Regions from separate parts of the Virgibacillus dakarensis genome, predicted to be linked through region 2. Evidence: predicted binding sites of a transcription regulator. Region 2 holds the regulator's gene; each other region holds the start of a gene.
The links. Region 2 encodes Rex, which represses fermentation and respiration genes when NADH is low (regulators of the CRP and FNR family bind a similar motif). Its sites were predicted from a motif close to TTGTGAAATATTTCACAA; they were not measured.

Region 1 (8,037 bases), on a different contig from region 2:
ACAATCCCGTCCTCATCACGCTTGTACATCGCACCAGACGGACATGCCGATACACATGCCGGGTTAATGCAATGTTCACAAATCCGAGGAAGATACATCATAAATACATCTTCAAATTCCGTTTTAATCGATTCTTCCATTTCAACAACATTCGGATCCCGAAGCCCTGTTACATGCGCCCCAGCAAGGTCATCATCCCAGTTTGGCCCCCATTCAATATCCATAAATTCATTAGTAATGGCGGATTTGGCACGGGCAACCGGCTGATGTTCTTTCTCTGGACTGTTTGTCAATGTTTCATAATCATATGTCCATGGTTCATAGTAATCTTCCAATTTTGGCTGGTAAGGGTTATAAAATAAATTTAATAGACGATTCGCTTTACTGCCGGACTTCAGACGCAGTTCGCCATTTTCCAGTTCCCAGCCGCCTCGGTATTTCTTCTGGTCTTCCCATTCTTTCGGATAACCAACACCAGGCCTTGTTTCCACATTATTAAAATACATATATTCTGCACCAGGGCGGTTGGTCCAGGTGTTTTTACATGTCACACTGCATGTATGACAACCGATACACTTATCCAAATTCATTACCATGCCAACTTGCGCTTTAATTTTCAAGCCAGTCAACCTCCTTCAATTTCCGAATGATTACGTTTAAGTCACGCTGATTTCCTGTTGTTCCATAGTAGTTGAAACCATAGCTTAATTGCGCATAGCCACCGATCATATGAGTTGGCTTGACATGAATCCGCGTTGGACTGTTATGGGTACCGCCACGGTTCTCTGTTAATTTTGTCCCCGGAACATGAATATGCCGATCTTGAGCATGGTGCATAAATGCAACACTCCTTGGAATCCGGTGTGAAACAACGGCACGAGCTACCACTACTCCATTCCGGTTAAAGCATTCAATCCACTCGTTATCTTTTACGTCAATTTCCTCTGCATCATCTTTGTTTAGCCACACTGTCGGTCCGCCTCTAAACAATGTGAGCATTGGCTGCGCATCGAAATACATACTATGGATTGACCATTTGTTATGTGGTGTTAAGTAGTTCAAAACAATTTCTTTTCCTTCCACTTTCGGCCGGTCAGCCCGAAATGGTGTATGATCCAAAATCGGTTTAAACGTTGCCATTCCCTCCCCAAATTCCAGCATCATTTCATGATCAAGATAATAGGACTGTCTGCCGGTTATCGTACGGAACGGAATCATCCGTTCAATATTCGTTGTAAATGGCGAATACCTTCTACCGCCTTTTTCTGACCCGCTGAATGCTGGTGAGGTAATAACCGTTTTCGGCTGTGCCGTTATTTGCGCAAATGTAAAGCATTCTTCAGTGCGTTCTTCTGCTAGGTCGGAAAGCTTGAGACTCGTTTGTTTTTCCAACGCTTTCCACGCTTTAACAGCCACTTTTCCGTTTGTTGTCGATGAAAGCATTAAGACAGCCTCACAGGCATCACGAGCTGAGGAAATATCCGGACAGCCATCTGCCACGCTTCCATCCTTCACTGTCCCGATTGTCTGTTTTACTTTTTCATACTCCTCTTTCATTTCCCAATTGATGCCTTTTGTGCCATACGGTTTTGAACCAATGTTTGGTCCAAGTGCCGTCAGCTTCCGGTAAATTTGCTTATAATCGTACTCCACAACATGAATTTGCGGCATTGTTTTCCCGGGAACTGGCTCACATTCTCCTTTCGACCAATCCTTGATTTCACCAAATGGTTGAGCCATTTCCTGTGGTGTATCGTGCAATAACGGTGTGGCAACCACCTCTTTAACTGGTTCTATATCAAGTTCTTCCGCTAACCGGGAAACTCCCTTAGCTAGCTCTTTAAAAATATCCCAGTCTGATTTCGATTCCCACGGTGATGCGATCGCTGGGTTAAACGGATGCACAAATGGATGCATGTCGGTACTGGATAAATCGTGTTTTTCATACCATGTTGCAGCAGGCAAGATTACATCGGAATATAAGGCTGTACCTGCCATCCGGAAATCAAGGTTGATTAACAAATCAAGCTTTCCTTCTGGAGTTTCATCGCGCCAGGTGATTTCTTCCGGACGTAAACTGTCATCATCTGAATTCAACAGGCCGTGTGTTGTTCCAAGCAGGTGTTTTAGAAAATATTCATGTCCCTTACCGGAACTCGAGATCAGGTTGGCCCGCCAGACAAACAAGTTGCGCGGAAAACTTTCTGGTGCATCGGGATCTTCAATGGCAAATTTCAGGTTGCGATTCTTCAGCTGCTCCGCTACATAGTTGCCGATTTCCTCCGGTGTTTCATACCCATTTGCAACTGCCTCTTTATAAATGTCTAAACCATTCCGGTCAAATGTCGGATACGATGGCAGCCAGCCGAGCCTTGCCGCTAATACATTATAGTCGGCATAATGCTCATACCGCGGTTTATCAACGGTTGCTGCTGTTAAATTACTTACTGGTATTTCTTCATATCGCCACTGTCCGGTCGCAAAGTAGAAAAATGATGTACCATTCTGCAGTTTTGCCGGCCCATGCCAGTCTTTAGCTGTTGCAACATTTGTCCAGCCTTCCGCCGGGCGCAGCTTTTCCTGCCCAACATAATGCGCCCAGCCGCCACCATTAACACCTTGAGCGCCGACCATAATAACCAGGTTGACAACGGCACGATAGATCGTATCAGAGTTATACCAGTGATTAATCCCGGCACCAACGATAATCATCGAGCGTCCACCCGTATCAATTGCGTTTTGGGCAAATTCACGGGCAATCTTCAAGACTAGCTCCCGTTTTACGCCAGTAATTTTTTCCTGCCATGCTGGCGTGAATGGTGTCTCATCATCATACGATTTAGCTGCTTCCCCACCAATACCACGGTCAATTCCGTAGTTGGCCAGCATTAAATCATAAACAGTCGTGACATACGTTGTCTCTCCATCGATTTCTACTGTTTTAACCGGAACAGCACGCTCCAGTACACTGCGTTTTTCAGCGTCGAAATATGGCATATTGACCGTTATTACGGAATCCTCCTGACCGAGAAAACTCAATGTCGGTTCAATCGCTTCTTCCGTATTTTCATCCACTAGCTGCAAATTCCATTTCCCTTTGTTATCCCAGCGAGCGCCCATCGTCCCTTGAGGAATCGCAAAATCGCTGGTTTCATGATTATACATTGCTGGTTTCCATTCACTGTTTTCCGATTTAATCCCTAAATCTTTCGCATGTAAGAACCGGTCGGCAACATAATTATCCTTACCCTTTTTCAGACGTACAACAAAGGGGAAGTCCGTATATTGTTTTGCATACGATTCGAAATACGGCTGCATATGCTGCTGGTAAAATTCATTTAAAATTACATGCCCCATTGCCATTGCAAGCGCACCATCCGTACCTTGCTTCACACTTAGCCAGTCGTCAGCAAATTTCGTTGACTCTGCATAATCAGGGCTAACTGAGACGACCTTGGTCCCTTTATAACGAGCTTCTACAAGAAAATGCGCATCGGGCGTTCTTGTTAGTGGAACATTCGAACCCCATGTCATAATGTAGCTTGAATTAAACCAATCCGAGCTTTCTGGAACATCGGTTTGATCACCCCAGATTTGTGGTGAAGCTGGTGGCAAATCTGCGTACCAGTCGTAAAAACTAAGCATCGGACCACCAATTAACGACATAAACCGGCTACCTGCAGCATGACTAATCATCGACATTGCCGGAATCGGTGAAAAACCGACATTGCGATCAGGACCATATTTTTTAATCGTATATAATGTCGATGCTGCGATCAGTGAAGTCACTTCATCCCAATCTGCCCGAATAAGTCCGCCTTTTCCGCGGGCACGTTTATACAAATTTGCCTTTTCCGGATCTTCCACAATACTTGCCCAGGCCTCAAGAGCATTCTTATTGGCTGCTAATGCGTCACGCCACAGCATCAGCAATTTTTTTCGTACGTATGGGTATTTGACCCGTAACGGACTGTAAATATACCAGGAAAAACTGGCACCACGCGGGCATCCGCGCGGCTCGAATTCTGGCATATCCGGGCCTGTTGTCGGATAATCCAGCTGCTGTCCTTCCCAGGTGACGATTCCATCCTTCACATAAATATTCCAGCTGCATGACCCTGTACAGTTCACACCATGTGTACTTCTGATCACTTTGTCGTGCTGCCATCTTCTTCGATATACATTTTCCCATTCCCGATTACCTTCTTGTAACTGGCTGTGGTTATCCGAATAGGTCTCTTTCGGTTTCATATACGTTAATCTCTTCCATAATGGAGAATGATTCTTTTTCACAAGGATTCCCTCCGAGTCTATAGATTCAACTTCGCTCTACGCATTCATTAAAACAGGCAACTGATGTGTCCAACTGTGAAAAACATCACATCTGGAACAAAAGTCACGAAATCGCCATTTTTCATTGACTATTTCGGCACAATTAATTCGAAGTTTTGACGTAAAGTACTGAAGATTTTCTGGATGTTGCTGAAGTCCCAGGTGAAAAGATGCTGAAGTTGTTCCGGAAGATGCTGAAGTCCAGTGAAAATGCTAAACCAAACTCATCTTTATCTGTTACTAAATTTGTTCCATGCACAAAAAAATCCTGAGCAAAAAGCCAGCCCAGGATCCAAAAATTTATCATTTCGATTGTTTTGTTTCTGTTATATCACTAAACATGCCAACATAACATTCGATTTCTCCTGCACTATTTTTGATCGGACTAATGGACAGCCATTCAGGATAAACTTCACCGTTTTTTCGCTTATTCCAAATTTCTCCTTCCCAATATCCTTTTTCTTCAATAGTTTGCCACATGTTCTTATAGAAAGAAGGCCCTTGTTTTCCTGATTGCAGAATGCTTGGTTTTTCCCCTACTACTTCCTCTTTTGCGTAACCTGTAACCCTGGTAAAAGCTGGATTTACATTTTGAATAATCCGGTTTCGATCCGTCACCATAATTCCTTCAGCGGTACCCTCAATGATTTTGCTCTCTATATTCAAACGATCCCGGTAATACATATAAATAACAATAACAAAACTGACTAGCGAAAACTCTGACAATGCCATAAAACCAATCGCATAATGTCCTGTCATATTAAATACGGTAGTCAGAACAATCGGTGGGAAAAACCCGCCTAATCCACCCATTGCCGCTACGATTCCATTGACAATTCCGGATTGTTTGGAAAAATACAGTGGAACAAGTTTAAATACCGTTCCATTACCAAGACCGACAAAAACTGCAACCGATAATGTCCCAATTGTATAAATGCCGATTGTCGGTGAAAAGGATAATAATACCCCAGAAACACTCGTTCCCAGAAATACAACCATTAGTATGATATATGGATTAAATTTATCAGCCAACCAGCCACCGATTGGACGTATGATTGTAGCCAGAACAATGAATCCAGCAGTTCTGATCCCGGCATCTGTCGGATTCAAGGAAAAATGATCCACTAAAAAACTCGGCAGATAAACCGTAAATGCAACAAATGCGCCAAACGTAATAAAGTAGAATAAACTTAAGAACCATAACGTCTGGTTTCGGTAAACAGCTTGCCATTGCTTCACCATGGAAACACGAACTTTTTTCTCTTGGCGATCCCCTAAAATAAAATTTAATGCAGCTAATACGAGCAGCAAAATTAAAAATAAGCGAATCGTATTAACCCAACCAATAGCTCCGGCTATTATCGGTGCCCCAAATGTTGTGACTGCTGTCCCAGCGTTACCGATCGCATAAATTCCATTAACTAGCCCATGTTTTTCTTTCGGGTAGTATTTTGGTAATGAGGTTACCCCAATTGAAAAAGTAGCACCAGCAACACCCAAAAATAGCCCCCCGATAAATAAATCAGCAAATGAATTCGCGATACTTAGGTAAAATACCGGAAACAGGAGGATAATGAAACTAATGATAAACATGCTTCTGGCGCCATACCGGTTCGTGTAAAAACCCAATGGAACGCGCAACAATGACCCAAGAATAACAGGGATAGCCGTAATTAGTGACAGTTGCCCCGCAGTTAAATGAATATCTTCATTCATGATTGGCATGAGAGATGAAATTAACACCCATACCATAAACCCGCCTATCAAACTGATCGTTTGCAGCGAAAGTTGAACATTTGGTTTGCCCATACAGCATCATTCCTTTCGAATTGTCTAAAATAAAATATTTACCAAATTGCCATGTTTATTTAACTTACATGCTATCAAATTCTGGATTATCATTTATCCTCAGGGATTTTTTCAACATTATTTGTTGGTTGTTTATAGCCTAGCAATAAAGCTCGTTTGCAACTGTGATAAACTTCACATGAACAGACGATATCGTGACATTATTATGAACTTCTTCTTGATATGCCTGTTCGGCATCTTGGACGATATTCTACTCGTTTTGGATAGTATTTGCGTAAAGTTGGACAGTATTCCACTCGTTTCGGATAGTATTTGTGTAAAGTTAGATAGTATTCCGCTCGTTCGGATAGTATTTGTGTGAAGTTGGATAGTATTCCACTCGTTTTGGACAGTATTTGCTCGATCTGGACAGATTCCGCTACTAGACGATTGAACGCCACTTGCTATAGTATAGTAGTTAGACGTTTACATAATGATTAAAGGAGCTGATGGACGTGCGTATTGAAGAAATGCTTGCGTACAACAAACAATTTGTCGAAGGAAAAGAATACGAGGCATTCAAAACGGATAATATCCCAAATAAACGGATGGTTATCGTTACATGTATGGATACACGACTAGTGGAATTACTGCCGAAAGCATTAAACATTCATAATGGTGACGTAAAAATGTTAAAAAACGCTGGTGCCATTATTCGTGATCCATTTGATAGTATAATGAAAGGAATCTTAGTCGCAATCTATGAATTGCAAGCAGAAGAAGTTGCCATCATCGGACACCATGACTGTGGAATGTCTTACGTAGAAACAGAAGTATTTACGCAAAAAATGAGGGAAAAAGGGATTACGACCGAAACATTGCAAACACTTGAAAATGCCGGAATCGATCTGCATGAAGAGTTCCGCGGTTTTAAAACGGTGGAAGAATCGGTTCAACATAGTGTATCCATTGTTCGCAATCACCCGCTGCTTCCCGAAAATATTAGGGTTCATGGATTCGTAATCGATCCGGGAACAGGGAAAGTTGACGTTGTTACATTGGACAAATAATACTGTACAAAATTTGCCTATCCTTTCCAGCTGCTTTCGATCAGGCAGCTAAGGAAGGCATTTTTTAAAAGATAAGAAACCAACATGGCTCCGCATTCGCGCAGCCACCATCTATGATGAAAAAGAATTTCTAGCCTGGATAGGAGGTATATCACATTCATTTATTGCCAATACAGTTTAATAACAATACAACAAGGCCGAAAATACTCTGGTGGATCCTGAAAGGGGATACCCTGTATAAGAAACGGGTTGTGACAGTATAGAAGTACCATCTATTGTGACTAGAACACGTATACAAAAGTTTTTCAATAATACTACTGTCATTTGTATTGTTATATTGGTAATGTGGTCATCCTCCATTAACTATAATATAAAGGAGACCCTAACCAAAATTGCTAAATTTGTTCAAAGAAAGGACATAGTATTTTATCTTTAGATCACAAATAAAGCCCGTAGATAATTTAACCCCTTCAAAAAATTGAATGATGAAGGGTCTAGCTTTGTATTGGCTTTTCTCGATAAGTGTTTTCATACAAAAGTATATAAATTTAGGCTCTATTCTGCTCTCGGCAGGGTAAGCCACGTCCGGCTCCAGCGCTAAAGCTGTAGTGGACTTCCTTCACCTCCGTACGATGAGTCAACATCGGTTCGGGTAAGAAGGAAGGCCGACTAAAAGCGGACTTTGCGTCCAACTCACGTCTACCCCTTTTGCAGGGGCATGTTTCCTTTATCTCCTACGGTGGGAATGTTCGGTTAAACCCGCCGCTTTGCGCGGCAACACCGAACCACCCTGCTTGGCAGGGCGCACTCCATACGTCGCTAAACGGGCGCTTGCGCCTTTGTTCAT
Region 2 (8,037 bases):
GCCCTTTCCACCATTAGCGGATGCTGATCCAGGGCAGTCACCTGACATCCGTACGTTTTGGCTAAAAAAGCAGCTGTCTGTCCCGTACCGCACCCTGCGTCAAGAATATGACTCGTTTGTTTAATAGGCAGATCCTTGAGCAATTCCTTCGTCAAGGCTAACCCACCTGGATGGGCCCCGCCAACACCAAGATGAGCCAAAACGTCGTGATACGTAAACATGTCCAAATAATTACCTCCAGTTCACCTATTTTTATTGAAATACTGAGTTTTTTGTCCAATCAGAAGGGGTTTACTGACATAAGGTATTACTACAGCAGCAAAATTTCTCGCTCGCTTTTACTTTTACGTCAACTAACATCACCCTTAAAAAAACCATTATATTTGATTCAATGGGAAAGGAGTAAATGTAGGATGTCAGTGAATCCTTATTATCATCAGTGTTTAAGATGCGTTGGACGTCCTGTCAGAATCAGAACAAGAGATGGCCGTGTACATCATGGGGTCGTTTCACGCGTCAGTAATTCACATGTCTACCTTCGTCCAATGGGAAACCGAAATCTTGGCGGGTTCGGTTATGGGTATGGTGGATACGGTGGATATGGCGGCTGGGGATGGGGATGGGGTTTTGGTGCAGGAATCGCCCTAGCAGCTATTGCAGCCTTATCACCATTATTCTTTTGGTAAAACCTGAACATTCCTTACCACATGCTGCGGCTGGAAGATGTATATATTATCCCTTCACCCTTTTCAGCATTGCAAAAAGCCTGTGCCTAAGCAGGCTTTTTGCTTAGCTTGAAAAATCCGAATCCGCATAAATAGTTTCTGCAGGGACATGTAATGTTCCTTTTATCCGTTTTTGTTTATTTTTCATATACGATGACACGATATGAAATCCGACATTGTATCCAGCCCATCTGGGAATAAAACCTTCTCCATACAATAGGTCATGGTGCCGCCGGTCTTTTTTCGGCAATGTTAAATTTGGTTTTAACCATCTTTTAAAATATTTCTGTGCAGTATTAGCGTCATATATGGATGCCCATTTAGCTAAGTGATCCTTACCTAGGCGTTCCTGCACTGCCATTTCCGCTAAACCTTCCAGAACAATGGAATCCAGCAGTTCAATCTTGTCTTCCCGTTTATCAAGATAATGAAGTCGGCATACATGATTATATTCGTGGGTGAGAAGTTTTTGCAGTTCTTCTTTCGTATTGTTCCCGGCAGCAAACAGGAAAACCTTGTCTTGATAGGACAAGCCGGACAACCCATTAAAGTCAGCCTGCAATTTTTTGTTTTGCAAATCAGAAGGGAATATAAAAACGGGAACATCCGGCCCATCCCATTCCTTTTTTAATTTGGCAAACCCCTCTTCTATGATATTCCAGCAATTGCTATGGATTAAAGATTCAATTAATTCCTTATCCTGTGAGCCCGGTAAAAAAAGACCGTGGTAAAGCAAATGTTGATGGATATCAGCGGAAGAAGCATCCTGAAAATAAGGGATTAACTTCTCGCATATTTGCTCCTTTTGCTGCCGTCGCTGCTCCACCCGTAATTTCCCCTTCTTCTTGATATAATCCTTCAGCCATTTATCCGTTTCCACAACTGCCATTTACTTCAATCCTTTTCCCGAATAAATAACGATCACTATACAGTATGTTAGCGGAAGCAATTTGTTGAGGAAATAGTAAAACTTCTATTTGAGAACTATGCCGTATAATTTTTTAAAACGTAAAAAAGGCTTCCTGCTTAACAGAAAACCTTTAAACGCTTATATTTGCATCCTTCCCAAACTAAAACCTAATCTAATGGATAATGTTTTAAGAAGTAAACCAGCGCCTGTAATTCTACAGCTAAATCAATATGATGAACGCGAATATTGTCTGGAACGGATATCCGTGCCGGCGTAAAATTAAGGATACCTGCAATACCTTGATCGACAAGCCTTTCGGTGATCCCGTCTGCTTCAGTTGCCGGTACCGTTAAGATCGCAACTTGAACGCCAGCTATTTTTTCCTCCAACTCATCAATATGGTAAATTGGAACACCGCCAATTTCTGTCCCTATCTTATCCGCATTCGTATCAAACGCCATTACTATTTTTGTATTATTGTTTTTCATAAAATTATAATGTAAAAATGCAGTACCAAGATTTCCAACACCGATCAGCGCAACCTTGGTCACTTCATCCTGATCCAATGTTTTCCGGAAAAAACCAAGTAAATATTCGACGTTGTAACCATAGCCCTTTTTCCCCAATGCCCCAAAATAGCTGAAATCGCGCCTTATCGTTGCCGAGTCCACCTTAACAGCCTCACTCAATTCTTTGGATGAGACTCGCCTTTTCCCCTGATAATGCAAATTATTTAAAAATCGATAATATAGCGGCAGTCTTTTTGCGGTAGCTTGTGGAATTTTATTCTGATCCACGATTACTCCTCCTTCCCTTTCCGATAGTAATCACCTGATTTTCCGCCCTTTTTCTCCAGTAGATAGGTTTCCCCGATTACCATTCCTTTATCAATTGCCTTACACATGTCATAGATTGTAAGTGCAGTCGCTGAAGCTGCCGTTAATGCTTCCATTTCAACACCTGTACTGCCTTTTGTCTTAACAAATACCTCTATATGTAATACATACGTATCAGCCGAAACCTGCCAGTCAAACGAAATATCTATTCCTTTTAATTGTAATGGATGGCACATTGGAATCCATTCAGAAGTTTTCTTGGCAGCCATAATCCCGGCAACCTGTGCAACTGCAAGCACGTCACCTTTTTTTATTTGATTACTACTAATTTTTTGGTAAATTTCTTCTGAGACTTTAATACTGGATGTTGCAAGGGCGGTTCGATCTGTTTCCTTTTTTTCACTAATATCAACCATCCGAGCCCGTCCCTCTTCATTAAAGTGTGTGAAATTTGCCATATGCTCATCTCCATTTCACTTTTACGTTCCGTATATCTCTTAGTTTATCAGAAAAAATCCAATAAGTCGTGATTTTATTCACAAATTATATTGCGAGCCCAATTAAGAATGCGATACACTTATGTGGATGAGGTGAACGAAATGATTATCATGCAATTAAACGGGATCTCCAAATCCTTTGGTGCGGAACAAATACTATCGAATATAAAACTGGAAATAAAAGAAAAAGACCGGATTGCTATTGTCGGCCGAAACGGTGCTGGTAAATCGACCCTGCTCAAAATAATGGCTGGGGAGCTTAGCTATGATGAAGGTGACATGCATAAACCAAAGGATCTTTCCATTGGCTATTTGTCCCAGCACACTGGCCTTAAATCAGATAAAACCATTTGGGAAGAAATGCTTGCTGTCTTTCAGCACTTGCTTGATCAGGAAAAAGATTTGCGTTTGTTGGAAACGGAAATGGAGCAAGCTGCTTCCTTAACAAAAGCCAACTATGAACAGCTCCTGCACGATTATGATAAGAAACAGCAAGCATTTGAAGCTGGTGGCGGGTATCGTTATGAAGCTGATATCAAGGGCGTCCTGACAGGACTCCATTTTCAGGATTATGATTACGGTACACCGATTAATGAACTAAGTGGCGGTCAGAAAACTCGCCTGGCCTTGGGAAAACTATTATTGAAAAAGCCCGACTTGCTAATCTTGGACGAACCGACGAACCACCTGGATATCGAGACACTTTCATGGTTGGAAAATTACTTAGTAAATTATCCAGGTGCCGTTACAATCGTTTCCCATGACCGGTATTTTTTGGACAAAACCGTTACGATTGTGTACGAGATTTCCTATCACAGAACGAAAAAGTATTACGGCACATACAGTAAATTTCTTGAACAAAAGGCACTAAATTTTGAACAGGAAATGAAAGAGTTTGAAAAACAGCAGGTAGAGATGAAACGAATGGAAGAATTTATTCAAAAAAACATCGTTCGCGCATCTACAACAAAGCGTGCCCAGTCAAGACGAAAACAGCTAGAAAAAATGGATAAACTCGATAAACCGGCTGGCGAGGAATCATCTGCATCCTTTTCGTTTAAAACCAAACGACGAAGCGGAAATGATGTATTGAAAATTGATGATTTAGCCTTTCATTATGCGGATAGTAACGAGGATTTGTTTTCACATGTGACACTTCATGTAAATATAGGAGAACGTATTGCCCTTGTTGGCCCAAATGGTGTTGGCAAAACAACTTTGTTAAAAACGATCCTTGGAACATTAAAACCAACCCGCGGCACGATCCAAATTGGCACAAATGTCGAGATTGGCTATTACGATCAGGAACAAATGAATCTAACACCATCGAAAACAATTTTGCAGGAATTATGGGATGAGTATCCGACAGTAAATGAAAAGGATATTCGTACCGTTTTAGGTAACTTTTTATTTTCCGGTGACGATGTGTTGAAACAGGTTCACACATTAAGTGGTGGAGAAAAGGCACGGCTGTCTTTGGCTAAACTAATGATGCAACAAGCGAATTTACTCGTACTGGATGAACCGACAAACCATTTGGACATAGATAGCAAAGAAGTGTTGGAAGCTGCGTTAACCGATTTTCCAGGAACTATTATTTTCGTATCTCATGACAGGTATTTTATCAACAAAATTACCGATCAGGTGGTGGAAATGCAGCGTGATGGTGCAACTGTTTATTTAGGCGATTATGATTACTATATTGAAAAGAAGCAAGAGCAAGCGGAACGTGAAAGGCTTCGGCGATCAACAGAGGTTATCAACAAAGTAGATGAAAAGAAATTAAGCTTTGAGGAAGAGAAAAAGCTCCGCAGTGAAAAGCGAAAAACAGAACGTAAAATAGTGGAACTGGAGGAAGCAATAGAACAACTGGAGAACGAACTAGCAAACCTTGAGCAAAAAATGACCGAACCGGAAATTTACCAGAATCACGAAAAAACACTGGCACTGGCAAAACAAACCGGTGAGATGAAACAGGAAATCGAGCGGCTGATGGAGGAATGGACAGCATTACAGGAAGATGATTGAACCAGAACCGGGAAACAGTTTACCCGGTTCTTTTCATTGTTACCTAGGGGATAGAGCGGTTATACACAAAAGGCAGGAGGACGACCTTATGCGTTAATCAAACGATTGATCAACCATTATGCACGTAATCCACAAACTTATGCACAGCTAAACTAGGGATTTAACCGTTTTTCAATAGCGTTATGCACAATATCCACAAAATCATAATTACTTATCCACATTTTTTGTCCACATAACTACTTTTGAGCTGCTATGCTTCACAAGCGATATCCACACACCTGTTGATAAATGAAATTTGATCAGGGGATACCGGATACCCTCTCCTCTTTTATTTTTTGTTAGAATAGAATGAACTTTCCCTCATCTTTTATTCCTTCTATCTCAAAAAAGCAATTGGAACAAAGGATTTAAAGTCGGGATAACCTGCTTATTTTAATAACAATGACGGATTCGCATTTAAATCCCAGCCAGCTCTTCTTCCTTGTTGATAGAAAACAGTACCAGCAGCAGCAATCATTGCAGCATTATCAGTACAAAGTTTTAATGGGGGAATTGATACTGGTATGCCTGTATCAGCGAATCGCCTCTGGATTGCCTCCCGAAGGCCGCTATTTGCAGCCACCCCGCCAGCGACAATTACCTGCTTAACGGCAAATTGGTTTGCTGCTTTGTATGTTTTTTCCGTCAGTACCTCCACAACACTTGCTTGAAAACTCGCAGCGATATCTTCTTTTTTTAATGTTTGGTCACGCTGTTTGGCATTGTGGATTGTGTTAATAACAGACGATTTTAATCCACTAAAACTAAAATCATAGCTATCCTCTTCAAGCCAAGCCCGTGGAAATGGGATGCTCTCTTTTCCGACACTTGCCAGGCGGTCAATTTGCGGTCCCCCAGGATACGGTAAATCCAGCATGCGGGCAACCTTGTCATACGCCTCACCAGCTGCATCATCACGTGTTTCACCAATTACCTCAAAACTTCCATGTTCCTTCATTAAAATAAGCTCTGTATGCCCTCCTGAGACAACTAAAGCTAATAACGGAAAGGTAAACTCTTTTTCAAAACGGTTTGCATAAATATGTCCGGCAATATGATGGACACCAACAAGCGGTTTTTGCTTGGCAAACGCTAATGCCTTCGCAGTATTGACACCGATCAATAAAGCCCCTACCAAACCAGGCCCTTCTGTAACAGCTATGCAATCAATTTCATCCCATGTCATTTTTGCTTGTGCAAATGCTTCTTCCAATACAACCGTCATTTGCTCGACATGATGGCGTGAAGCTATTTCCGGTACAACCCCGCCAAAACGTTTGTGGCTGTCAATTTGTGAAGCTACAACATTTGCAATAATTTCGCTGCCATTTTTGACAATGGCTGCAGCCGTCTCATCACAGCTTGTTTCAATTGCTAAAATATAGTTATCATTTTTCATATAAGTTCACCCACATAACAATCGCATCTTCCTGATTATCGACATAATAGTTTTTCCGAATCCCGCCTGGAACCAAACCAAACTTTCGGTACATATGTTGCGCGATGATATTTGACGTACGTACCTCCAGTGATAAACGGCGGCCACCTAGACGGACAGCTTGTACCATCACGTAATGAAACAATTTTTCACCAAGTTTATTCCCCCGATAGTCAGGCATGATAGCAATATTCGTTATTTGTGCGTCATCTACTACGACCCATAATCCCGCATAACCAACAATTTTTTCATCCACTTGGAGGACAAAATAATGGGCAAATTGATTTTCCACTATCTCCTGCTGAAAAATATCTCTTGGCCATGGTGCAGTAAACGATGCCTTTTCTACCTCCGCTACCTGATCAACATCGTGTTCTTCCATTTTACGAATCAGCAATTCAGCCATTGGCACGTTTTCCCTTTTGTGTTTCCAGCCATTTTGCCTCAGCCTCTGCCAGACGTAAATAGTTCGGGGTTAACGTGTGCGTATTATCATTATTTTTCCCGAGTCCTGCCAAAGCCAGATGGGATGGTTTAGCAAGGTGATACGGCCCTTTTGGAATAACAGCACGGTCACCCATTGTTTTTACAATACTATCTTTATAAAGGGCAATGTCAGGACTCAGGAAAAGCACTTCTTGTTGTTCTGCGGCAAGTTGCTGTAACCAATCAGCCATCGCCACATTCCGTTCCTTTTTCACTAAAGAGACTTGATCCCCCTGCCATCTGTATAAACCCGTATAAACATTTGCCCGTCTAGCATCAAAAAAAGGACAAATATATGAACTAACAAAGCATCCCTGATATGCAAGCACCTCTAAACTGGAAACACCGACGATCGGAATCTGTAGTGCCCATGCAAATGCCTTCGCTGTCGCAAGCCCAATTCTAACCCCTGTAAACGAACCAGGTCCCTTGGCAACGACTATTTTGTCAAGCATTTCCGGTCTCATATTTGTTTCCCGCATCAATTGATCAATTGCAGGCATCAGACGTACAGAATGATTCTTTTTGATGTTTGTAACGATTTCGCCAATCAGAAGGTCCTCCTTAAGCAGGGCGACACCTAATACTTGATTTGACGTATCGATTGCAAGTAAATTCATTCAAGAAACTCCTCGTAACATATTATTATCCAATTAACTCCGTAACAACAGACGCAAAATGATCTCCCCTAGGGCGAAATTCCAATAGGCGTACGTGCTCATCCAAGTACGTAATTTTGATATTTAAACGATTATCTGGCAAGTATTCTTTAATAAACGCAGCCCATTCTACAATAGAGATCCCTTCCCCATTAAAATATTCCGAAAAACCGATATCCTCATCTGAATCTTCCAGACGGTAAACATCCATATGATAAAGTGGAAGCTCCCCTTGATATTCTTTTATAATAGTAAACGTTGGACTGTTTACGTTACGCTTTACCCCAAGCCCACGTGCAACCCCTTTGGTAAAAGTCGTTTTGCCAGCACCAAGATCACCTTCCAGTGTAATCACGTCACCTGGTTTTAACAATAATGCAAGCCGCTCAGCCAATCGTATTGTTTCTTGTTCTGAATGT
Region 3 (8,037 bases), on a different contig from region 2:
TCAAAGGTCCAATGAAGATGGGGGAGAATTCATGAAAAAAGAACTGGGAAAGAATGAAGCCGCATTATTCATTGGCTGAAGGAGAAGTTAAGGAGATGCTGAAGTCCTTTATACCAGCAAAAAGGCTGCTATCCGCTCGTCTTTTAGGGGCGGCATCAGAAATTCAAATTGGCTGCAGGATGTTAAACAGTTAATCATAAAAGCTATTGAAAACTGGGATGATTATCGAACTAAGTTAACGAGCTTTTCTGTCGTTAAAGCAGCACATGAGCAAAAATAACAAAAAACAATATTATACCAATATATATATGAAGCTTCCGTTTTCGTACTGTCGGCTTAAATAACCGCAGCCATCCAGTTGTAACCATCCCAATTAAGAGAATACCCGCAACTAGTCCTGCTGTCATTTTCAGCCAATAGAGATGCAAACCATAACGATTGATCACAAATATAGCATGAATGACAATAGCTATGAGTGCTGTCGTGCCAATCCAACGATGATACGGCACAATTTTTTTTGACAGATTAGCTAACCTGATTTTTGTTTTTCTTTCTGGAGTATTACGGATCGTGGAATATACCGCATGACGGGTCCAATTGAAGAGAAAGAACAATAGACCGGCAAATCCAATGGTGATGTGTAATTGAATTCCCTGAAAAGAGAAGGTTTTGACAACCTGCCAAACCGCTGCTATTAACAATAATAGATTAAAGTAAAACCACTTGCTCATCTCATCGCCTCTTGATTAAATACTTTATGCTCCTTTTCATCTTCACCCGACTATAAATATAACGTACAATAGAAATAAAAGGAATAGAAATGTAAAAATATGCATGAAGAAAGGATGCCTTGTATGAATATCATTGATTCAGAAAGATTTTTCTTCCGTCCTTATTGTGATAATGATTTCATGTTTTTGATCTCCTTATTGCAGGATCCGGAAATGATGCGCTACATTGGAAATGGACAGACAAGGGATCGTGAAGGAGTAAAGCAATTTTTAGACTGGATATATCGCACATACGAATCCGATGCTAATTTGGGATTAAAGGTTCTTGTTCGGAAAGAGGATAACGTGAGGATTGGGCATGCTGGTCTTGTTCCACAAACAGTAGATGGGAAAGAAGAAATAGAAATAGGCTACTGGATTGCCCGTGATTTCTGGGGACATGGTTATGCGACCGAGGCAGCAAAAACACTCCGGAATTATGGTATTCATCAGCTTGGTAGACAACGATTTATTGCTCTGATTCAGACCGACAATATTAAATCCCAACAAGTCGCCAAGAAAATTGGCATGACCATCGAAAAGGAAATTATTCTGTTAGGGAAAGCTGTCTTTGTTTACTCTGTTCAAGATGATTAATGAGAATACTAGTAAAAAGTATTAGAATAGGCAGGAAAGAAACAAATTAATCTTACATAATCATGGAAAGGATTGATTCACATGAAATATTTTGCCGCTTTTTCACCGATGCTGGATGAGGAAAAAAGCAAGCTGTATCGCCCAGATCATTTAAACTATATCCAGAAACTGCAGGAGGAAGGACGTATCTTTGCAAAAGGCCGCTTTGCTGATGGAACGGGCGGTTTAGTGATTTACAAGGCTGATAATCTCGCAGAAGTGGAGAAGGTTGTGAAGCAGGATCCTTATGTCGTAAAGGGAGCACGTAGTTACGAAATTCATGAGTGGGAAATGACACAAAACTAGCGCAAGTTAAAACCGGATGCCACCTTGTTACAATGGCATCCGGTTTTAACTGAATGTCGATCAATAATTTTTTCTCAAATGGACAACATACTCATAAAGAATCATAACAGGAGGGTTCATTTTGTCGGAACAAAATAAAAACCGTAACAAAGACAAGAATCGGCAGAACAACAAAGACAACCACCAAAAACTGGGAAATGATGTTGGAATTGCTAATGATAGCGAATTTCTAAATCTGGACAATAAAAAGAATAAGTGAGAACGGAAATAACATATAAAAATGGGCAAGGCCGCTGTGATATGCAGTCTTTTTTCTCTTGAAATCCGACTGAGTTTGGTCACTCATAAGCTTGATGAGTGGCTTTTCTTTTGAAATCCGACTGAGTTTGGTCACTCATAAGCTTGATGAGTGGCTTTTCTTTTGAAATCCGACTGAGTTTGGTCACTCATAAGCTTGATGAGTGGCTTTTCTTTTGAAATCCGACTGAGTTTGGTCACTCATAAGCTTGATGAGTGGCTTTTCTTTTGAAATCGGACCGAGTTTGGTCACTAATAAGCTTGATGAGTGGCTTTTCTTTTGAAATCCGACTGAGTTTGGTCACTCATAAGCTTGATGAGTGGCTTTTCTTTTGAAATCCGACCGAGTTTGGTCGCTCATAGCTTGATGAGTGGCTTTCTTTGCCATTTATTTAACACTTTTCTTACCATTTGGAAATACCTGTATCCACGTCATTATGCAAGAAAAGGTGTTAAAACAGCTATTTACGGGTAATCTTAGGTATGAAATCATAAGATGATTTGAATCGCCGATTGTTATCTCGGGAAAACGGTTTCTGTGATTTATTTCACATAAATTTATACTTTTTGTGTCGATGATTTAACAATAACGTGAACTTTTTATAATTAGCCTTGAAACTACTTATGTTTCTTATTGTAATTTGTTAAACTAATCATCATTGGTTTACAAGTTATACATGTTGTTAATAGTGAATTCAAATTTAGCGAAACATTGGGAGGGTTACACATGCTTGATTTTATGCCTTTTCGCAAAAAAGGATTAATCTTGTTGTTATTTGGCATTGTGCTCTTGCTCGGCGGCTGTGATCAAATGGCTGTTTTTGATCCGAAAGGGCCGGTTGCGGAAAGTCAAAGGGATCTAATTGTTTATTCCCTTTTCTTTATGGCAGGAATCATTCTTGTTGTCTACGTGGCATTTACCATAATTATTATAAAATATCGTGATCACCCAAAGCGTAAGGAAAACAGTTATAAGCCTAACTTCCACGGAAGCAAGACTATTGAGGCGATTTGGACGATCATTCCAATTTTAATTGTTACTGCACTGTCTATTCCAACCGTAACGACATTGTTTGATCTGGAAAAGCCGCCAGAAACAACTGCTGCAAAAGAGCAGAAGGAACCACTGGTTATCTATGCTACATCAGCAGATTGGAAATGGTTTTTTAGCTATCCGGAGCAGGATATAGAAACGGTAAATTACTTACACATTCCAACAGACCGACCGATTGAATTCCGGCTCTCATCTACGGCATCGATGGCGGCACTCTGGATCCCGAGGCTTGGCGGGCAAAAGTACAATATGGCCGGCATGGAAACCATCCTTTATTTACAGGCAGATGAACCTGGTATCTACGATGGACGAAATTCCAATTTTAATGGAGAAGGTTTTGCCGAGCAGACATTTAAGGTACATGCAGAAAGTGCGGATAAGTTCGGGCAATGGGTAAGAGACAAACAAACGAATGCACCAAAATTGACCCAGGAGCAATATGACAAACTGCTGAAACCTGGTCTAACTGATCGCCATACATTTTCATCGACGCATTTGGATTGGGTAAACCATGGTACACATAAAGGAATGGATTATGACATTATCCGTCACTGGAAAGAGTATGAAACGTTATTGCATTTGGAAGTTGGGAATATAGACGAAAGTATTGAAGAACACATTGAAAATTAACGTGGGGAAGTTGGTGAAACCATGAAACTTGATGAATTTTTTGTTACCGGGGAACCGCTGATTTATGGTGGAATGGTTGCGATTGTACTTGTTACATCAGCGATCATCTTTCTCCTTACTTACTTTAAAAAATGGAAGTGGCTCTGGCGGGAATGGCTGACGACCGTTGATCATAAAAAAATCGGGATCATGTATATTTTAAGTGCACTTGCCATGCTGTTTCGCGGTGGGATGGACGCCTTGATGATGCGAACACAGCTGGCTGTGCCGGACTTGAATTTTTTAAGTGCACAGCATTATGATGAAATTTTTACAACACATGGTACGGTTATGATTATTTTCATGGCAATGCCGTTTTTGATTGGTTTGATGAATATAGTTGTTCCATTACAGATCGGGGCAAGGGATTTCGCGTTTCCATTTGTTAACGCGTTAAGCTTCTGGTCGTTTTTCTTTGGCGCTTTGCTATTCAATGTTTCCTTTGTTATCGGCGGGTCACCAGATGCAGGATGGACCAGCTACACGCCATTATCGGGGGCAGCACTGAGTCCGGGACCAGGTCAAAACTTTTACCTGATGGGACTGCAGCTCGCCGGTATTGGGACGTTAGCTACTGGAATCAATTTGATGGTGACGATTTTGAAAATGCGCGCACCAGGAATGAAAATGTTTAAAATGCCTATTTTCACCTGGTCGTCATTAATAACTTGTTTTATTATTATTTTTGCCTTCCCAATTCTGACGGTTGCATTAGCATTATTAACGATTGACCGGATTTTTGGTTCGCAGTTTTTCACCCTTACAGGGGAAGGCTTGCCGATGATGTGGGCGAATCTGTTTTGGATGTGGGGACATCCGGAAGTATATATTGTTGTCTTGCCAGCATTCGGTATTTTTTCCGAGGTGATTGCAACATTTGCGCATAAACGAATCTTTGGTTACAGTGCGATGGTCTGGTCGATTATCATTATCGCGGGACTTAGCTTCCTTGTATGGGTGCATCATTTCTTTACAATGGGGGCAGGGGCATTTGTCAATTCCGTATTTTCGGTTTCGACGATGCTGATAGCTGTACCGACCGGTGTAAAAATATTCAACTGGCTTGGGACGTTGCATAAATCAAAAATTGAATTTAGCACCGCTATGCTATGGGCACTTTCGTTTATACCAAGCTTTGTGATCGGCGGTGTGACTGGCGTTATGTTAGGCATGGCAGCGGCGGATTACCAGTTTCATAATTCGTACTTTCTAGTTGCACACTTCCATTACGTATTAATCGCCGGAACCGTATTTGCGTGCTTTGCCGGTTTAACCTACTGGTATCCGAAAATGTTTGGACACAAATTGAATGAGCGGCTCGGAAAATGGAGTTTCTGGTTGTTCCTAATCGGTTTCCATGTTTGTTTCTTACCGCAATACTTTATTGGACTTGATGGAATGCCACGAAGAATATTCCATATCGGACCAGAATGGTTTACACTCAACTTCCTTTCAACGATCGGTGCGTTCGGGATGGGAATTGGTTTTGCAATTTTTGTCTATAACATTTACTATAGTTTCCGGTATAGTAAACGGGAAACAACTGGTGATGCTTGGGGCGGTCGGACATTGGAATGGGCAACACCAACACCGGTACCACCATACAATTTTGCAACACTACCGGAAGTGAACGATATTGATGCCTTTATGGAAATGAAAGAAAAGGGCGAAACAACCTTTGATGAGAAAAAGCTGCAGCCAATCCATATGCCAAGCAACTCTGGTAAACCATTTATTATGATGGCTATCCTGTTTTTTGCCAGTTTTGCACTTGTCTTTGAATGGATAACACTTGCAGCGATTGGATTAGCAGGCGGGCTCATCATGATGATCATCCGGTCATTTGATTATGATGAAGGGTATCATTTCAGTGTAAATGAAATAAAACAAATCGAACAAAGCAGAAGGGGGCTAGATCATGAGTGAGCAAAACTTTAGTTCAGGGCCACTGGAATATCAGACGGAACAAAGCAGGCTGAATATTCTCGGATTTTGGATATTCCTTGCCGCAGAGCTTGCTTTATTTTCGACCCTGTTTGCAACTTATGCTGTGTTATCTGGCCGTACCGCTGATGCACCTGCACCTTTTGAACTGTTTGAGCCGACAAGTACACTGATCATGACATTTCTGTTATTAACAAGTAGTTTTACGTGCGGGATTGCCGTTCATGAAATGCGGAACGGTTCTAAAAAGGGGCTGCTTACTTGGTTAATTGTTACATTAATATTAGGGTTTGCCTTCCTGGGTTTCGAAATTGATGAATTTATCACGTACGTCCATGAAGGTGCGACATTACAGTCCAGTGCATATTGGTCAGCTTTCTTCATTCTGGCGGGTACACATGGGTTGCACGTTACGCTGGGAGCAGGTTGGATGATTTTACTCGTCATTCAGCTGATGCAGCGCGGAATTACCAGGGTAACAAGCCGAAAAGTATTTATTGTTAGCTTGTACTGGCACTTTTTAGATGTTGTTTGGATTTTCATTTTTACAAGTGTTTATTTAATCGGGATGGTGATGTAGCATGGAACACAAAACCAAAAGAATCCCCGTAAAGCATATAATCGGTTTTATTCTGTCACTAGCATTAACAATCGTCGCTGCCTGGGCTGCACTTGGGTCTGATTTACCGAAAGGGTGGGTTATTACGGGTATCATGGTTTTAGCTGTTATTCAAGCAGCGATCCAGTTATTCATGTTCATGCATATGACCGAGTCAGCCAGTGGAAATGGGCACATTCCCTGGAATATGATGTTCCATGGGTTTGTGATTGTCGCAATTGTTGTTGCTGGATCGTTATTTACGATGTCATATGGCTTTGGTCACCATCACAACGACAGTCCGGCACACCAGCAGCAACACGGGGAACATATGCATGATTAATTGGAATGGGATGTGGCAGAAATGGAGTTAAACAAGCAACCTTCTAAGCGTAGTATATTCAGTCTGCAGGCAAGGTGTATCATTGGGTTTTCCCTATGCATTATATTGACTGCTTTTTCACTTTGGGCGGCAATGTTCTCTGGATACTCATTTAAAGCAATATATGCTGTGTTATCGGTACTAGCCTTTATTGAGGCAATCATTCAATTGTTTAGGGTTCCGACCTCTGAACAATAATCAAAAATCACCTTTTCTCATCTGAAGAAAAGGTGATTTTTATTAATGATTAAAGGTTTTTGTAGTTCTTGTGTTTGTATAGGATGTTTTAACGATTCGGATGATAAACATAACCCAGGCAACCTCAGCGAGAATCATGCTTACGTAAAACATAATCCACATAATCGAAAAAGCAATTGGTGCAGTATGAAATTGGGCCTCAATATAATACAGCCACATTCCCACAAGCATAACGGTTTGCACTACAGCAAGTATTTTCCTATGCAAATGAATAAACAGGAATGGGGTTAGTGTTGCCAGTAACATAAACATCACTATAATACCCATTTAAATCATCTCCTAGTTGTTCAAAAATGATGCAAACGTTTTCTATATATTTATTGTAACAGATATGTTGAAAAAAAGACACAAAAAGTTCATATTTTTTCTGGAAAAAGTGCTGGTAAAAATAAATCATGGATGCCATCACGGCATCCATGACTATTTAACGTATTTGTCCGTATCGTTTCGTCTCGAGTAAATCAATCAATTTAATATCAGGGTGCTTCTCCTTGAATAAACGTAAGGAAAAATCGTTTTTGAACAGAACGACGAAATTCCCTTCCCTGTCACGGGTCAGCATGCTTCGCTCGTCAAAAAGCGATTCATCAATCTTGTCTATTGTCAACCATCGCGGAATTCGCTCTCCAATTGATTCAAACATAACTTCTGCATTATACTCGTTTTTCATGCGATACTGGAATACCTCATATTGCAGCTCACCGACTGCACCTAAGATATTGGCATCTGTTCGATGTCCTTTATATAGTTGAATTGCCCCTTCTTGTACAAGCTGTTCAATTCCTTTTTTAAATTGTTTGGACTTCATGACGTTTTTTGCTGTAACCTTTTTAAATAGTTCTGGTGGGAATTGCGGTAGTTCATCATATTCGAAATTCCCTTTTCCTTCGATTAATGTATCACCAATTCGATAGGCATTTGGATCGTAAATACCAATAATGTCCCCGGCATACGCTTCCTCGACCGTATCTCTTGAAGATGCCACGAATTGTTGTGACTGGGAGAGCTTAATCGGTTTATCTGTTCTCGAAAGCTTCACCGTCATACCACGCTCAAATTTACCGGAGCATACCCGTAAAAACGCAACTCGATCACGATGGGCAGGATTCATGTTTGCTTGAAT
Region 4 (8,037 bases), on a different contig from region 2:
GACATTCAATTAGCGGTGTCATGTTTTTCCAATTGATACAGTGATATTTACAGTTTAGAATAGCCCCAAAATAAAGAGGATATTCTGATTAATGTGTAGAAAAGATATATAAAGGCTATGCAGTACATGACATATTGTGAAAAAGAGGGATCTGGAATGAATTTTGATGCGATAACAAAATTAAAAAATGAGCTGGATCAATACAGACCGCTTCCGCCGGAGGTTGTACAAAACCTCACTGAAGTTTATCGGGTAGAATGGACGTATAATTCAAACGCCATAGAAGGAAATACTTTAACACTAAATGAAACAAAGATTGTACTGGAAGAAGGACTAACCATTGGTGGAAAAAGGCTTCAGGAACATTTGGAAGTGATCAATCATGCCGAAGCCATTGATTTTGTTGAACAATATGTAAATGTGAACCGGACTATCAATGAAAATGTCCTTAAGAAGATTCATTATCTCATACTGAAAACGATCGATGATAAAAATGCTGGAAGGTATCGACAGGTTAATGTCAGGATTTCTGGTAGTAGACATACTCCTCCACATTTTCTGCAAATCCAGGATGAAATGGATGCATTATTTAATTGGTATGAAGAAAATAAAAATAAGCTGCATCCCGTGGAACTGGCTGCATTATTTCATTTTAAATTTGTCTATATTCATCCTTTTTCCGATGGGAATGGGCGAACTGCAAGATTAATCATGAATTTAATTTTAATGAAAAATGGGTATCCGCCCGCAATTGTGAAGGCGGAAAGTGAACAACGACTTCACTATTATCAATCGTTAGAGATGGCAAGTTTGCAACAGCATGTAGAACCATTTATCAGGTTGATTTCTGAGTGCGCTGCTAATAGTTTAAAGAATTATTTGGATACAATTAGATAACATACATCTCACTTGATAAAAGATAGGAGATTAATAGTCCACACCAACCTTTTCATTGTCTTTCGCGTTCGTTTGTATTATCATTTATAGTGTTTAGTTAAAGATTGTGTTTATTTGTGAAATGAATCACTTGATAAATTGCGATTTGGGAGTACCGTTTCCATAGCGCAATTCAAATTTAAACTGGTTAGCAGGAGAGATTAACATTGAAAATAGGAATAGACAAAATAGGTTTTTATGCACCACATCTTTATGTAGATATGAACAAATTGGCGGTCAGCAGAAACGTGGAACCGGAAAAGTATACGATCGGAATTGGACAGGAGAAAATGGCGCTTGCTCCAATTACGCAGGATTCCGTTACAATGGCGGCAAATGCGGCACTGAAAATTTTGGACGAAGAGGATAAGAAAGCAATCGACTTTGTTATTTTTGGGACGGAGTCAGGTATTGATAATTCCAAGTCTGCCGGAGTTTATGTCCATGATTTATTGGGGCTTAACCCATATGCCCGATCGATTGAAGTGAAACAGGCCTGCTACGGGGCGACTGCCGGCATCCAAATGGCAAAAGCTCATATTGCGCTGAATCCGAAGAGCAAGGTATTGGTATTAGGTTCAGACATTGCGAGATATGGGCTGAATACATCGGGAGAAGCAACCCAAGGAGCGGGTGCGGTTGCCATGCTAATCAGCGCAGATCCAAAAATCATGACGCTTGAAGAAAATAGTGCCTTTTTAACTGAGGATATTATGGATTTTTGGCGCCCAATACACGCTGACAAAGCATTTGTAGACGGCAAATTTTCTAATGAACAGTATATTGCATTTTTTAACAAAGTCTGGAACCAGTATAAGGCGAAGTCAGGTCTTGAGTTAAGCGATTTTGAAGCGATCTGTTATCACTTGCCATATACAAAGATGGGATTCAAGGCATTGAAGACAGTTTTGGATGAAGGTACGGACGAAGACAGAGAGCGGTTACTTGCAAACTACAAAATCAGCACGCAATATAATCGAAATGTCGGGAATATTTACACCGGTTCATTGTACTTAAGCCTGCTTTCCCTTCTTGAACTGAACGAAAACTTGCAAGCCGGTTCAAGAATCGGACTGTTCAGTTACGGATCCGGAGCGGTAGGAGAATTTTTCAGTGGTAAGTTGGAGGAAAATTACCGGGAGCATTTGCATGTAGTAGAGCATGAGCAGTTATTTTCCTCAAGAATAGAGATAACCGTTGCAGAATATGAGGAAATTTTTCAGGAAACATTGCCAGTTGACAGTTCAACAATGGAATTGGACCTGGAGAAAGATCCCGCAACAATTTGCTTGGCAGGGATAATGGACAATAAACGCCAATATGTGAATAAGGTTTTTGGGAAGGTTCCTGTGATGAAATAAACCATAGCAAATTTGCTATGGTTTTTTCTATCAGCACTATTTATCAATGTAATTTAAGCGTAAAATCAACGTAAATTAACGGAATCTCGACGTGCAAACCGCTGGCTCTCTTTTTGAACTGACACATTTTAATGAAATTGATATAATATAAAAAAGTTTATGTTCTTTTGTCCGGAGGGTAATAAGAAAGGAGTAACTGTAAAATGGATTTAACGATCGAATCTCTACCAGAAAACGAAATTTTAGCCATTTTGCGGGCAGCTGATGAAATTATTGCAGAGGGGGGTAGAACGCTGCTTGCGAAAATTTTAAGAGGGTCACGGGAGAAAAAAGTACTTGCATTGGAATTGGACAAATGTCCAGTCTATGGTTATTTCAAACCTGAAAAAACGGATAACGTGATGGAGAAAATAGATTGGATGATTGTTCATGATTTTCTGGATATTCAATACTCCGGAAAACTACCGATGATTATATTTACCGATCGAGGCTGGCACATTGAACGTGATCGACGGGCAGATGAATTTTTGGCAGAATGGGACAGGTGGCTGGAAGAGAACAAACCTGCACCAGACATGACTTATTTAAAAGACCGCAATCGTAAAATGATTTTATTGCTGCTGGAAAAAGCCAGGGAGTCAGGTAATAAAAGATACATTTCTTATTTGGAAGCCTGGGAGAAAGTAGATTATAAAAAAGTACGGGCTGAAATTCGGAGAACAATCGATACTTTGGAGTCTGGCCAACCAATTGACTTGAACAATGCCCAACAAAGACAAGCAGAAATCAATGAAGCAATGAAAGGTTATACTCCGCATGATTTGATTTTGAAGTGCTGGGATTGCGGCAAACGGTTTACCTTTACTGTCGGTGAACAGAAGTTTTATAAACAAAAAGGCTTCTCAGACCCTAAAAGATGTGAAGAGTGCCGGCTCGAACGGAAATTGCTTGGGGGATTTTTTTAGATTGTTGTTATTAAATAATGGGCGAGAATGGATGGGACGGATGGTAACTTGGAAAAGTACTATCACTATTTACAGAATCATTTGGTATTTCCTTTTCGAGCCTCATATAAAGAAGAAGCTGGTCCATTATCTGTTTCCAAATACGATGTAAATTGTCTTCGTTTGGATCAAGAGATGAAATATGAAGAATTTTATATTCCAAGAAACCTATAATCTATCAAGAGGAGTGCGGGAGAGTTGATGGTTAATCCGGGAAAAAAGAACGATATGTGGGATGCGGAACTTTATGATGGAAAACATGCATTCGTTTCAACGTATGGAAATGACTTAATTAACGTATTGGAGCCGAAAAAAGGCGAAGCTGTCCTTGATCTCGGCTGTGGAACCGGAGATATAGCAAAGAGACTGTATGATTTTGGTGTTCATGTTACTGGGATTGATAAATCGAAAAATATGATCTTGCAGGCTCAGCGCAAATATCCCAATATAACATTCCAGGTTGGAGATGCAACAGAATTAAAATTTCGTGAAACGTTTGATGCTGTATTTTCAAACGCCACACTGCACTGGATAAAAGCTGCAAATGAGGCGCTATGTTGTATATTTGATAGTTTAAAAAAAGGTGGCCGTTTCGTGGCTGAGTTTGGCGGAAAGGGAAATGTCCAGACAATAACCAGTGCTATTAGAAAGCAATTTCAAATTTTAGAATTGACCTATTGTGAGGAACGTTTTCCCTGGTATTTCCCTAGCATTGGTGAATATACAACTTTAATGGAGCAGGCGGGGTTTAAAGTAATTTTTGCCAGACAATTCGAAAGGCCAACACCACTTGAAGGAATGAACGGTTTGAAAAACTGGATTGATATGTTTGGAAAAACGATGTTTGCAGGATTGGACAATGGAACTGTCACTAAAATAGTTACCAACGTTGAGAATGATTTGGCAAAAGCTATTTTTCATGATCAGCATTGGATTGCCGATTATCATCGAATTAGGGTCATGGGAATAAGGGAATGATACGGAAACACAGGAGCAGGTAATGCCCGTGCCACCTGGTTATTTTCTGTCCATTGCTTTCCCGGAAAACCCCGTATAAACAAAACAGGCAATAAACGCAATCGCTGTAACAATAATGGCAAAAACTAATCCAATTGCACTCATGAACGTATCTTCACCTGGATAGGCAGGTTTCAGGCTCATGAAGCCATAAATAAAAACAATTGTCAAAATAAGATAAAAGCTGCTGCCGATAAATCCTAGCTTGAAGCGGTTCTTTTTTGTTCCTTGCCAAGCCTTGTTCACTACAATCCAAGAGAACACACTGGAAATAACGGCAAACAGCATGATAACCCAATGGATGTAAGGGATCGGCAAGAAAGTAAGAACATAAAGCAGAAGACAGGTGAAAAAGAATAGCACCGCATTTAATGCGAACAGAAACATTCCTGCAGGCCACGTCTTTTGAAACCATTCCGCATTTTTAAGCTTCTTTACAAACTTGTTCTTAATTCCAAACATTTCTATTATTAGTGCTTTGAAAAAAATAATAAAAAGCATGACAATAAGGCCGATAAGCAAGATTGAGGACACGATCGTAACGCTCCAATCTAATTAATTCTTTTTTTGTATCAACGTTTACGAAATGTATTGTTTTTTCCTTAACAGCCAATGATTGCACCAAAGATCATATAAAAATTGATCGTGTAGAAAAAGATTACTCCTGCAGCAAACAAGGATATAAAAAATATGAAAACAAATCTCGAACACTCTTGATTTGTGCATCCCCCATATATGTTAATAGCGTTTAAACCTATATTAACATAATTTTTTAATGAATGTTATCCGAGATATCATTTTCGTTTGTACCTTAAAAAGAAAAATGATTTTTAAGGTAGATGTATTCATTATAAAGGGGTTAGTTTAGTGGTAGAAGTTTTGATTAAGAGGCAGAACAATTTCAAGTTCCAATAATACATTCGATTAACGCGCATTTGGGGACAGGGAAGGTCCCCAATGAATGTAGTTCAATTTACTGCGCATTAACCTCTATCGCGCCGTCATAAATTTCATTAAAGACCTTCGCAAATGCATCAACCGTGTTCTTTAGCTCTTCCTTCGTATTATCAACACCCCCCATTTCGATTAGGAGCGAATGATTGGAAATATCCTGATTATATACACCATTACCCTCAAATTTTGACTTTGGATATATTCCTCTGCTTATGCCAGGATATTTTGCTTCCAATTTTTCATTGATTTTCTTTGCAAATGCCAAATTATTTTCATAGTTTTCATGCTCAACGCCGACCACAAAATATAATTTAGCATATTTTTTTCCGTTAATTGTTGCCGTTGTTTTATCTTTTCTAGCCGCGTCCCGGTGAATATCAATAAAGTATTCCATGCTTTTATGCTGGGCGACAGCTGTTTGTACAAATTCTCGTGTTAGATCATAGGAATTATCCGAGTCCCATCCCTTATCGTGCAAAGCCTGTCCCATGTTTACTTTATTATGGAATGTGCTTATCCCATAATGTTCCAATTGTTCCGTTAACATAGAACCAACAAGAACAACATTTTCATCGTTATCAACACTTGATGAAACACTAGGCTTCACATCTTCCTCTATCAGCGGCAGAAACCCTTCCCAGCTGTGTGAATGGTAAATATATACAGAAGGATTGGCTGGATTTTTCTTATTTTTGTTGTCAGGAGCTGACTCCTCATCTTCATTTGGATCCTCACCGGCTAGCAATTCATCAAAATTTGGTGGTGGTGACTCTTGTGGCATATCGCCATCGTTTACTTTTTCACCAGCAATATACCTTCCGGATTTCGCGAGATGAACTCCGGGTATCTCCTGCAAAAAAGAGGTTGCCAGATTATCGATTTTAATCCCTGTCAGAGATTCGATAGCTACATTTGATAGGGAAGGTGTGCTTAACTCATCGCTAAATGTATCCTCGAATTGGGGAATTTGATCACCTAGCATATGGAGAAATATATTGGTAAATGTCCCTGATTTTGTTAACTGTTCGAGGCTTTGCGATTGAAAGACTTTAACTTGCAACGAGCTGATGATTACGATTGCAGCAAATGTCAGTACAATAAAACCAACTATTTTTGTTAGCAAATGGAGTTTGCTTTTTTTATTATAATTAGTCTTCATCATTTTTCACCTCACGTTTAAATCTATGAAAATGGAAATACTAATAGAAGGGGTATTCGTAATTTTTCAGTGTATCCCCAGTGATTGGTTTATTAGCTCCATGGATCGCTGGGGCAGCAATGGCATTCATTCAGTAAGTGTCGTTTCCAACTCCCTTGGCGTAAAAAAGGGTAAAAATATAAGAAACAATCCTTTGAAGGGGGGTGAAATGGAATGGAAAAGTTGACGCTTGATGTAAAAGGAATGACATGTGGCCATTGCAAATCATCTGTTGAAGGTGCACTAGGTGAGCTAAACGGCGTAACGAATGTTGAGATAAATTTAGCCACTGGTAAGGTAGACGGTACGTATGACGATACAAAGGTTACCGTTCAAGACATGCGTGAAGCAGTAGAAGATCAAGGTTACGATGTTGTAGCATAACTTAAATAATGGCTGATTCCTTTCCGGAGATCAGCCTGTTCAAGTTGTCAATAGTCGAACAGAAAACAGCAATCATGTAAAAGCATAAATGATCAAATTGCAGTTTACTGGATTTTTATAATTTGCATTTACTGATTAAAATTGTTTGTTATATACGGTACAGGGGTAAATTATTTAAAAGTCCAGAAGATGATTAGTACACTTTGAATGAAATATCAGTTAAAAAAGAAAAGCTATAATAATTATCAAGGAGAGATAAGCTTGGCAAACCATGATAATAAAACACGCAAACATAGTGAGCACGAACATCACGCTCACGAAGAATATGGACCGTACAGCCATAACGGCCATGAGCAACACAATTATCATGAGAATAGCAATCATGAGGGGCATGGTCATCACGGCCATCATGGTCATGGAGATATGGTGAACGATTTCAAGAAACGATTTTATGTTTCCCTGATTGTTACGATTCCAATTCTAATTTTGTCGCCAATGATCCAAAGTTTTATTGGTGTGGATTGGCAATTTCCGTATACCCAATATATTTTGTTTGGGCTTGCTACATTTATCTTTTTCTATGGTGGCTGGCCATTTATTAGTGGCGGGATTAGTGAATTAAAAGACAAAAACCCTGGAATGATGACGCTTATAGGTCTTGCCATCTTGGTTGCATATGTCTATAGTTCGCTCACTGTATTTGGCCTGGCGGGAAAAGACTTTTTCTGGGAACTAGCTACACTAATCGATATTATGTTATTAGGGCACTGGATTGAAATGCGTTCGGTAATAGGCGCATCCAACGCACTGGAAGAACTCGTCAAACTTATGCCTAATGAAGCCCATAAACTGGATGAAAATGATGAGGTACGAGATGTGCCGGTATCTGATTTAAAAAATAAGGATAGGGTTCTTGTAAAACCTGGTGAGAAAATTCCTGTTGATGGAACTATTACTGATGGCAAATCGGCTATTGATGAATCAATGCTGACCGGAGAATCTGTGCCCGTTGAAAAAAATAAGGGTGATGAAGTAATCGGCGGTTCGGTAAATAAGGAAGGATCGCTTACAATACAGGTTGAAAAAACAGGCGAGGCTTCATACCTATCCCAGGTTATAACACTGGTAAAAGAGGCACAAGAATCAAAGTCCAGAACACAAGATATTACAAACCGAGCAGCAA

Region 1: CZ382_RS02250 (nitrate reductase subunit alpha) is a predicted target of Rex. The motif match lies at 4,367-4,384, and genes of this name have one in related genera.
Region 3: qoxA (cytochrome aa3 quinol oxidase subunit II) is a predicted target of Rex. The motif match lies at 2,546-2,563, and genes of this name have one in related genera.
Region 4: CZ382_RS07380 (hydroxymethylglutaryl-CoA synthase) is a predicted target of Rex. The motif match lies at 1,012-1,029, and genes of this name have one in related genera.

The regions. Positions count from the first base shown of each region.
Region 1 is NZ_LT732553.1:439,783-447,819, reverse strand. It holds gene narH (nitrate reductase subunit beta) at 1-620, opposite strand, end outside; gene CZ382_RS02250 (nitrate reductase subunit alpha) at 610-4,293, opposite strand; gene CZ382_RS02245 (nitrate/nitrite transporter) at 4,636-6,141, opposite strand; gene CZ382_RS02240 (beta-class carbonic anhydrase) at 6,630-7,190, shown strand.
Region 2 is NZ_LT732554.1:2,538,016-2,546,052, reverse strand. It holds gene CZ382_RS21715 (class I SAM-dependent methyltransferase) at 1-221, opposite strand, end outside; gene CZ382_RS21710 (hypothetical protein) at 414-686, shown strand; gene CZ382_RS21705 (DUF2268 domain-containing protein) at 790-1,614, opposite strand; gene CZ382_RS21700 (redox-sensing transcriptional repressor Rex) at 1,803-2,432, opposite strand; gene moaC (cyclic pyranopterin monophosphate synthase MoaC) at 2,435-2,929, opposite strand; gene CZ382_RS21690 (ABC-F family ATP-binding cassette domain-containing protein) at 3,071-4,996, shown strand; gene tsaD (tRNA (adenosine(37)-N6)-threonylcarbamoyltransferase complex transferase subunit TsaD) at 5,424-6,434, opposite strand; gene rimI (ribosomal protein S18-alanine N-acetyltransferase) at 6,424-6,879, opposite strand; gene tsaB (tRNA (adenosine(37)-N6)-threonylcarbamoyltransferase complex dimerization subunit type 1 TsaB) at 6,872-7,579, opposite strand; gene tsaE (tRNA (adenosine(37)-N6)-threonylcarbamoyltransferase complex ATPase subunit type 1 TsaE) at 7,605-8,037, opposite strand, start outside.
Region 3 is NZ_LT732553.1:731,191-739,227, forward strand. It holds gene CZ382_RS03655 (hypothetical protein) at 255-731, opposite strand; gene CZ382_RS03660 (GNAT family N-acetyltransferase) at 855-1,367, shown strand; gene CZ382_RS03665 (YciI family protein) at 1,449-1,712, shown strand; gene CZ382_RS23920 (hypothetical protein) at 1,834-1,971, shown strand; gene qoxA (cytochrome aa3 quinol oxidase subunit II) at 2,737-3,693, shown strand; gene qoxB (cytochrome aa3 quinol oxidase subunit I) at 3,715-5,658, shown strand; gene qoxC (cytochrome aa3 quinol oxidase subunit III) at 5,651-6,256, shown strand; gene qoxD (cytochrome aa3 quinol oxidase subunit IV) at 6,258-6,617, shown strand; gene CZ382_RS03695 (hypothetical protein) at 6,897-7,181, opposite strand; gene CZ382_RS03700 (peptide chain release factor 3) at 7,339-8,037, opposite strand, start outside.
Region 4 is NZ_LT732553.1:1,452,104-1,460,140, reverse strand. It holds gene CZ382_RS07385 (Fic family protein) at 157-897, shown strand; gene CZ382_RS07380 (hydroxymethylglutaryl-CoA synthase) at 1,104-2,297, shown strand; gene CZ382_RS07375 (RQC-minor-1 family DNA-binding protein) at 2,501-3,262, shown strand; gene CZ382_RS24770 (calcium-binding protein) at 3,290-3,475, shown strand; gene CZ382_RS07365 (class I SAM-dependent methyltransferase) at 3,503-4,279, shown strand; gene CZ382_RS07360 (hypothetical protein) at 4,319-4,852, opposite strand; gene spoIIP (stage II sporulation protein P) at 5,292-6,434, opposite strand; gene copZ (copper chaperone CopZ) at 6,645-6,854, shown strand; gene CZ382_RS07345 (heavy metal translocating P-type ATPase) at 7,062-8,037, shown strand, end outside.